2 linked regions of the Luteitalea sp. TBR-22 genome follow. The protein of the gene in region 1 binds, or shares a complex with, the protein of each later gene. Links are inferred from orthologs where the notes say so. Each region holds a gene or a part of one and is shown in the gene's direction. Other genes may lie near its edges.

Region 1 (4,826 bases):
TACACGAGGCCCCGCGGTTGGCGCGCCCTCGGCCGGAAGACGCTGCCCAGCCCCCCCTCGAGGCTGGCGTGGCCTGCACCATCGAACCGGGGGCATACGTGACAGGCCGCGCCGGCATCCGCATCGAGGACGATGTCGTGGTGACGGTGGACGGACACGAATCGATCACCGACGTGCCCCTCGGCTGGCCGACCGCACACTGACGATGACACTCGACGAAATCAAGCAGATCCTCGACCTGGTCCGTGAACACGAGCTCTCCGAGTTCGAGCTGGAACAGGAAGGCGTCAAGCTGCGGGTCCGCAAGAAGGGCCAGGACGCCCCCGCCGTGGTCGTGGGTCCCGGCCACTCGATCCCCATGCCCGTCATGGCGCCCGGCCTGCTCGCCGCCCCGGCACCCCCGGAGGCGTCGGCGCCCGAGGTGACCGAGACCGAGGGCGTCGAGCTCGCGGTGGTGAAGTCGCCGATCGTCGGCACGTTCTACCGCGCGCCCGAGCCCACCGCGTCGCCCTTCGTCAACGTCGGCGACACGGTGCGCAAGAACCAGGTCCTGTGCCTGATCGAGGCCATGAAGCTGATGAACGAGATCGTCTCGGAGTACGACGGCGAGATCGTGCAGATCTTCGTCGAGAACGGCCAGCCCGTGCAGTACGGCGAGCGGCTGTTCGCCGTGCGCGCGCGCTAGACAGGGACGATCGCGTGTTCAAGAAGATTCTGATTGCCAACCGCGGCGAGATCGCGCTGCGGGTGATCTGCGCGTGCCGCGAGATGGGGATCAAGACGGTCGCCGTCTTCAGCGAGGCCGACGAGCACAGCCTCCACGTGCGCTTCGCCGACGAGGCGGTGTGCATCGGGCCGGCCCGCAGCAGCGAGAGCTACCTGCACGTGCCCGCCATCATCAGCGCCGCCGAGATCACCGGCGCCGATGCCATCCACCCGGGCTACGGCTTCCTCTCCGAGAGCGCCTACCTCGCCGAGGTGTGCGAGGCCTGCCACATCAAGTTCATCGGGCCGAGCCCGTCGGTCATCCGGCTGATGGGCGAGAAGTCGCGGGCCCGCCGCGCGATGAAGAAGGCGGGCGTGAGCACGCTGCCCGGCAGCGAGGGACCGGTCGAGAGCGACGAGGAGGCGCAGAAGGTCGCCGCCGAACTCGGGTACCCGGTCATCATCAAGGCCAGCAACGGTGGCGGCGGGCGCGGCATGCGCATCGTCCGCTCGGGCGACGAACTCCTGCAGGCGCTGCGCACGGCGCAACGCGAGGCGCAGGCCGCCTTCGGCATCGGCGACGTCTACCTCGAGAAGTACCTCGAGGCGCCCCGCCACATCGAGGTCCAGATCCTCGGTGACGAGCACGGCAACGTGGTGCACCTCGGCGAGCGCGAATGCTCGGTGCAGCGTCGGCACCAGAAGCTGATCGAGGAAGCGCCCTCGGCGGTGATCACCGAGAAGCAGCGCAAGGCCCTCGGCAAGATGGTGGTCGATGCCGCGAAGGCCGTCGGCTACGCCAGCGCCGGCACGTTCGAGTTCCTCATGGACGCGCACAACAACCTGTACTTCATCGAGGCGAACACCCGCCTGCAGGTGGAGCACGGCGTCACGGAACTGGTCACCGGCATCGACATCGTCAAGGAGCAGATCCGCGTCGCCGCCGGCGAACGGCTCTCGTTCACGCAGGACGACGTGAAGATCAGCGGTCACGCGATCGAGTGCCGCATCAACGCCGAGAACCCGAACACGTTCGCGCCGAGCCCCGGCCGCGTCGATGCGTTCTGCCTTCCCGGCGGACCCGGCATCCGCGTCGACACGTTCATCCACGCGGAGGCGACCGTGCCGCCCAACTACGACTCGCTGGTGGCCAAGCTGATGTCGTACGGCCGGACGCGCGAGGAGGCGATCGCGCGGATGCGCCGCGCCCTCGAGATGACGGTGGTGGAGGGCATCCACACCTCCGTGCCGATGCACCTGCGCATCCTCGCCGACGAGGACTTCCAGCAGGCGCGCATCTCGACCGCGTTCATGGATCGATTCCTGGCGCCACCCACGCCGCCACCGGCGTAGGCCGCGATGGCCACCGCGCACGCCGCGCCGCGACGGGCCTTCCCGTCGCGGCTGTATGCCATCGCCGACGCCGACGTCGCGGCGAGCGCCGGGTGGACCGTGCCCGACCTGGCCGAGGCCTTCCTCGACGCCGGCGTGCGCGTCATCCAGATTCGCGCCAAGGAGGCCGCCGCGCGCGACGTCCTCGGGTGGCTCGACCGGCTGGCGCCGCGGGCCGGCGAGGCCTGGATCCTCACCAACGATCGCGTCGATCTCGCCCTGGTGGCGGGCACGCGGCACGTCCACCTCGGACAGGACGACCTGCCCGTCGCGGATGCGCGCGCGCTGCTCGGCGAGGCGGCGATCATCGGCCTCTCGACGCACACGGTCGCCCAGGTCGACGAGGCGGGCGCCCTGCCGCTCGACTACGTGGCCGTCGGGCCGGTCTTCGGCACGGCGACCAAGGCCACAGGGTACGCGGCAGTGGGGACGGCCCTGATCACCGAGGCGCGTCGCCGGCTCGACGCGCAGGACGGGAGCCGCGGCCTGCCGCTGGTCGCCATCGGCGGCATCACCCTGGCGCGCGCGCCGCAGGTGATCGAGGCCGGCGCCTCGGCCGTGGTGGTGATCAGCGACCTCGTGCAGGGCGGCAACCCGCGCGGCCGGGCCAGCGAGTACCTGCGGGCGTTGGGCGAAATCTGACGGCGACGCCGTCGGCGCGGGTGGTCCTTGCGAGGCGGTGCGCCGACCCCGGGGTGGGCTCGACTCAGCCGGGTATAATGCGGCGCTGACGCTTGCCATCACCCCAGTGCGCTCCGCGCCTTGGGCTCACCATCCGGGGGAAACCGCTTGGCCAGTACTCTGTTCCGTACCAAGTCCATCGACCGCCTGCTCGTCGAAGGCGCTGCCACGGGAGAAGGCACGCTGAAGCGCACGCTGGGCTCGGGCGCGCTCATCGCGCTCGGGATCGGGGCGATCATCGGCGCCGGCCTGTTCGTGCGCACCGCGGCCGCGATCGCGGACCGGGCGGGTCCGTCGGTGACGATCGCCTTTCTCGTGGCCGCCCTCGGGTGCGCCTTCGCGGGCCTCTGCTACGCGGAGTTCGCGTCGATGATCCCGATCGCCGGCAGCGCCTACACCTACTCGTACGCGACGATGGGCGAGCTGGTGGCGTGGATCATCGGCTGGGACCTGATCCTGGAGTACGCCGTCGGCGCGGCGACGGTCGCGATCGCCTGGAGCGAGTACCTGAACAAGGTGCTCGAGTTCGTCGGGTTACAGATACCGTACGCGTGGTGTCATTCGCCGTTCCAGGTCGACGCGGTCACGGGCGCCCACGGCATCCTGAACGTGCCCGCCGTCTTCGTCCTGTCGGCGCTGACGGCGCTGCTGGTGCGCGGCACGCAGGAGTCGGCCTGGGTGAACAACCTGATCGTGATCACGAAGGTCTCGATCGTGCTGCTGGTGATCGTGCTCGGCTGGGGCTTCATCAACCCGGCCAACCACACGCCGTACATCCCGGCGGCGTCGCTCTACACGACGCCCGAGGGCATCACGCACAACTACGGCGGCGTCATGGGGATCCTCGGGGCAGCGGGCGTGGTCTTCTTCGCCTACATCGGCTTCGACGCGGTATCGACGGCGGCGCAGGAAGCCAAGAACCCGAAGCGCGACATGCCGATCGGCATCCTCGGCTCGCTGGTGATCTGCTCGGTGCTGTACGTGCTGTTCGCGCACGTGCTGAGCGGCATCGCCACGGTGCAGGACTTCCGCAGCACCGGTCGCGAGGCGTCGGTGGCCTTCGCGATCACCAAGTACATGACGGGCTACGGGTGGCTCGCCAAGTTCGTCACCGTCGCCATCCTCGCCGGCTTCTCGTCGGTGATCCTGGTGATGCTCCTCGGGCAGTCGCGGGTGTTCTACTCGATGAGCAAGGACGGCCTGGTGCCGAAGTTCTTCTCCGATCTGCACCCGACCCACAAGACGCCGCACAAGTCGAACTGGTTCTTCTTCGTCTTCACGGCGCTGTTTGCCGCCTTCGTGCCCGGCGACATCGTCGGCGAGATGACCAGCATCGGCACGTTGTTCGCCTTCATGCTGGTGTGCGCGGGTGTGTGGATCATGCGCGTCAAGCGGCCCGACATCCCGCGTGGCTTCACGGTGCCGGCCGTGCCGCTGGTGGCGGTGCTCGGCATCCTCACGTGCGGCGCCATGGTGTACGGGCTGGGGTGGACCAACTGGATCCGGCTCGGTGCCTGGCTGGCCATCGGCCTGGTCATCTACTTCGGGTACGGCAAGCAGCACAGCCACCTGAACGCGGGAGCATGACGTGGCGGCGGTGACGCTGGACGGGGCGGCGCTCGCACGCCGCATGCGAGAGGACCTGCAACCGGAGGTGGCCGCCTTCACGGCGCGGGCCGGGCGACCGCCCGGCCTGGCGCTCGTGCTGGTGGGGGACGACCCGGCCTCGCACGTCTACGTCGGCAGCAAGCGCACCCACGGCGCCGAGGTGGGCTTCCGCGTCGACCTCCACCAGCGGCCCGCCGACACGTCGCTGGAGGAGGTGCTCGCGCTGGTCCGCGACCTCAACGCCGCCCCGGACATCGACGGCATCCTCGTCCAGTCGCCGCTGCCATCGGCGATGGGGGCCGACGCCGCGCGTCGCGTGTTCGAGACGATCGATCCCGCCAAGGACGTTGACGGTTTCACGGCCGAGAACGTCGGGCGGCTCGTGCAGAACCGCGAGGGGCTGGTGGCCTGCACGCCGGCCGGCATCATCGAGCTGCTCG
Region 2 (2,842 bases), 2.2 Mb from region 1 along the record:
GCGGCGCGGGCACGGCGCGCGAACGCGCATCTTCCAGCACCCGATGGTCCTCGAGGCGGTGGATGCTCGCGATCTTGGCTTCGTAGGGCGGGGCCACGACCGGCGGGGGCGGCGGCGGCGCCGACGCACAGGCGGTGACCAGCGCCAGTCCGATGAGGGGCAACAGGCGACGCGTCATCACTCGGGCGCATGCTAGCACGCGCGACTGGACGCCCCTCGAAGCCCGTCGCTATACTGCGCGCCATCGTGGACGCGCGCTACCTCGCCATCGAGGGCCCTCCCGGCGTCGGCAAGGCAGTGCTCGCGGAACGGCTCGGCCAGCGCCTCGACGCCAGCCTCGTCCTCGACGACGTCGAGAATCCGTTTGCCGCCGATCGGAAGGCGCGAACCACCGGGGCGGCCTTCCAGGCCCAGCTCTTCCATCTGCTGGCCAGGCATCGCCAGCAGGAAACGCTCAGGCAGGGCGACCTGTTCGCACAGGTCACGGTGTGCGACTACCTGTTCGACAAGGACCGGATCTTCGCCTACCTCACCCTCGACGACAACGAGCTGTTCATCTACCAGCGCCTGTACGAACTCCTGGCGCGCGACCTCCCCACTCCCGACGTGGTCGTGTACCTCCAGTGCCCGACCGACCGGCTGCGCAAGCGGCTCCGCGAGCGCGACCGGCGCGCCGCCGCGCGCCGCGGCGACGAGGAGGACATCGGCGAGCTGAACGACGCGTTCAACCACTTCTTCTTCCACTACACCAGCGCCCCGCTGCTCGTGGTCGAGACCTCCTCGCTCGACCTCGACTGGCAGGACGAGGACGTCGAGGACCTGCTCCGGCAGGTCGAGCACATGCAGCAGGGCACCCAGTACTACGTGCCACGTCAGCGGTGATACCCTAGTCCCTTCGCCTGCACGGCAGGCGCCCCTCATGGCCTGGTTCAAGCGCGTCCCGAAGCCCATCGCCCCGGCACAGAAGACCAGCCGCATCCCCGAGGGTGTGTGGGTCAAGTGCCCCGACTGCGGGCAGGCCCTGTACAAGAAGGACCTCGACGACAACCTGCAGGTCTGCCCGAAGTGCGCCCACCACTTCCGGCTCGGCGCCGCCGACCGCCTGGCGATGCTGTTCGACGGGCCCTGGGTCGAGCACGACCGCGACCTCGCCTCCACCGACCCGCTCGCGTTCATCGACACCAAGCCGTACTCGCAGCGCCTCCGCACGGCGCAGGAAGCCAGCGGTCTCAAGGACGCCATCATCTGCGGCACCGGGACGATCGAGGGCATCGAGACCGAGGTCGCGGCGATGGAGTACTCCTTCATCGGCGGCAGCATGGGCGTCGTGGTCGGCGAGAAGATCACGCGCGCCATCGAGCGCGGCCTGCAGCACCGACGCCCCGTCGTGGTGGTGTCGTGCTCGGGCGGGGCGCGCATGATGGAGGGCACGCTCTCCCTGATGCAGATGGCCAAGGTCAGCGCCGCGCTCGCGCGCCTCGATCGCGCCGGCCTGCCCTACCTCTCGGTGCTCACCGATCCCACCACCGGCGGCGTCACCGCGAGCTTCGCGATGCTGGGCGACCTCAACATCGCCGAGCCCAAGGCGCTCATCGGGTTTGCCGGCCCCCGCGTCATCGAGCAGACGATCCGCCAGAAGCTTCCCGAAGGCTTCCAGCGCGCCGAGTTCCTCGTCGAGCACGGCATGGTCGACATGATCGTCGACCGCCGCAAGCTGAAGGGCGCCATCGCCGCCGCGCTGAGGTTCATGCACACGCCGGCATGACGCCGCAGCAGCGCCTCGCCACCCGCGAGTTCTTCGGCATCAAGCTCGGGCTCGACACCATGCGGGCGCTGATCGGCGCCCTCGACCACCCCGAGCGCAGCTTCCTCCCCATCATCGTCGCGGGCACCAACGGCAAGGGCTCGGTCACCGCGATGGTCGCGCGCGCCCTGCGCGCCGCGGGGTTGCGCACCGGTCGGTACACGTCACCGCACCTCACCCACCTCACCGAACGCTTCGCCATCGACGACCGGGATGTCGACGACGAGGCGCTCGACGCGGCGCTGGCAGCCGTGTTCGAGGCCGAGGAGCGGCTCCTGGCGGCAGGCGCCCTGCCGGGCCCGGCCACGTACTTCGAGCTGACCACGGCCGCGGCGTTCGTGATCTTCCGTGCGGCCGGGGTGCGGGTCGCCGTCGTGGAAGTGGGCCTCGGCGGCCGGCACGACGCCACCAACGTGGTGGAGGCGCCGTGGGCCGCGATCACCTCGATCGGCATGGACCACATGGCGCAACTCGGCAACACGCTGGCGCTCATCGCCGCCGAGAAGGCCGGCGTGATCATGCCGGGCGCCACGGTGGTGAGTGGAGTCACCGAGGACGAGCCCGCGACCGTGATCGCCGAGACGTGCGCGGCACGTGCGGCGACGCTGATCCGCGCCGGCGAGCAGGCGCGTCTGGAGGTGGAGGAGGACGACGGCGACTGCGTGGTGGCCATCGACACGCCCAGGCGCCGCTATCGGCGCGTCCGGCTCGCCTTGCGCGGCCGTCACCAGGCGGCCAACGCGCTGGTCGCCGTGCGCCTGCTCGAGGCACTCGAAGCCGCCGGCATCGGCGGCGGCGCCGAGGCGATCGTGACGGGCCTGGCCGACGCCCGCTGGCCGGGACGCCTCGAACGGCAGGTGATGCCCGGAGGCTCGACCGTCGTGCTCGACGGGGCACACAATCCCGCCGGCGCCGAGGCCCTGGCCACCTGGTGGCGCAGCGCCGGCTTCGCCCCCGCGACGCTGGTCACCGCGTGCATGCGCGACAAGGACGTCGAGGGCCTGCTCCGCCCGCTGCTGCCGCTTGCCGACGCCGTGA

Evidence for each region. Proteins that work in one complex are often made in the same cells at the same time.
Region 2: the proteins of accC (region 1) and accD are in contact, whole or in part, in a solved structure (PDB 8UXZ), measured with the Escherichia coli proteins. The link is inferred for Luteitalea sp. TBR-22 from one-to-one orthologs.

What each region holds. Positions count from the first base shown.
Region 1 is NZ_AP024452.1:3,665,165-3,669,990, reverse strand. Bases 1-2,878 are described here. They hold accC (acetyl-CoA carboxylase biotin carboxylase subunit), read left to right. Parts: upstream 1-699; coding sequence 700-2,058; downstream 2,059-2,878. Other genes in these bases: thiE (thiamine phosphate synthase), read left to right, coding at 2,065-2,739; accB (acetyl-CoA carboxylase biotin carboxyl carrier protein), read left to right, coding at 206-685; TBR22_RS15285 (Xaa-Pro peptidase family protein), read left to right, coding at 1-203. Outside these bases: TBR22_RS15265 (amino acid permease), read left to right, coding at 2,887-4,365; TBR22_RS15260 (bifunctional 5,10-methylenetetrahydrofolate dehydrogenase/5,10-methenyltetrahydrofolate cyclohydrolase), read left to right, coding at 4,367-4,826. UniProt on the Escherichia coli protein: This protein is a component of the acetyl coenzyme A carboxylase complex; first, biotin carboxylase catalyzes the carboxylation of the carrier protein and then the transcarboxylase transfers the carboxyl group to form malonyl-CoA.
Region 2 is NZ_AP024452.1:5,826,743-5,829,584, forward strand. It holds accD (acetyl-CoA carboxylase, carboxyltransferase subunit beta), read left to right. Parts: upstream 1-919; coding sequence 920-1,765; downstream 1,766-2,842. Other genes in the region: TBR22_RS23995 (HEAT repeat domain-containing protein), read right to left, coding at 1-178; TBR22_RS24000 (deoxynucleoside kinase), read left to right, coding at 247-882; TBR22_RS24010 (folylpolyglutamate synthase/dihydrofolate synthase family protein), read left to right, coding at 1,762-2,842.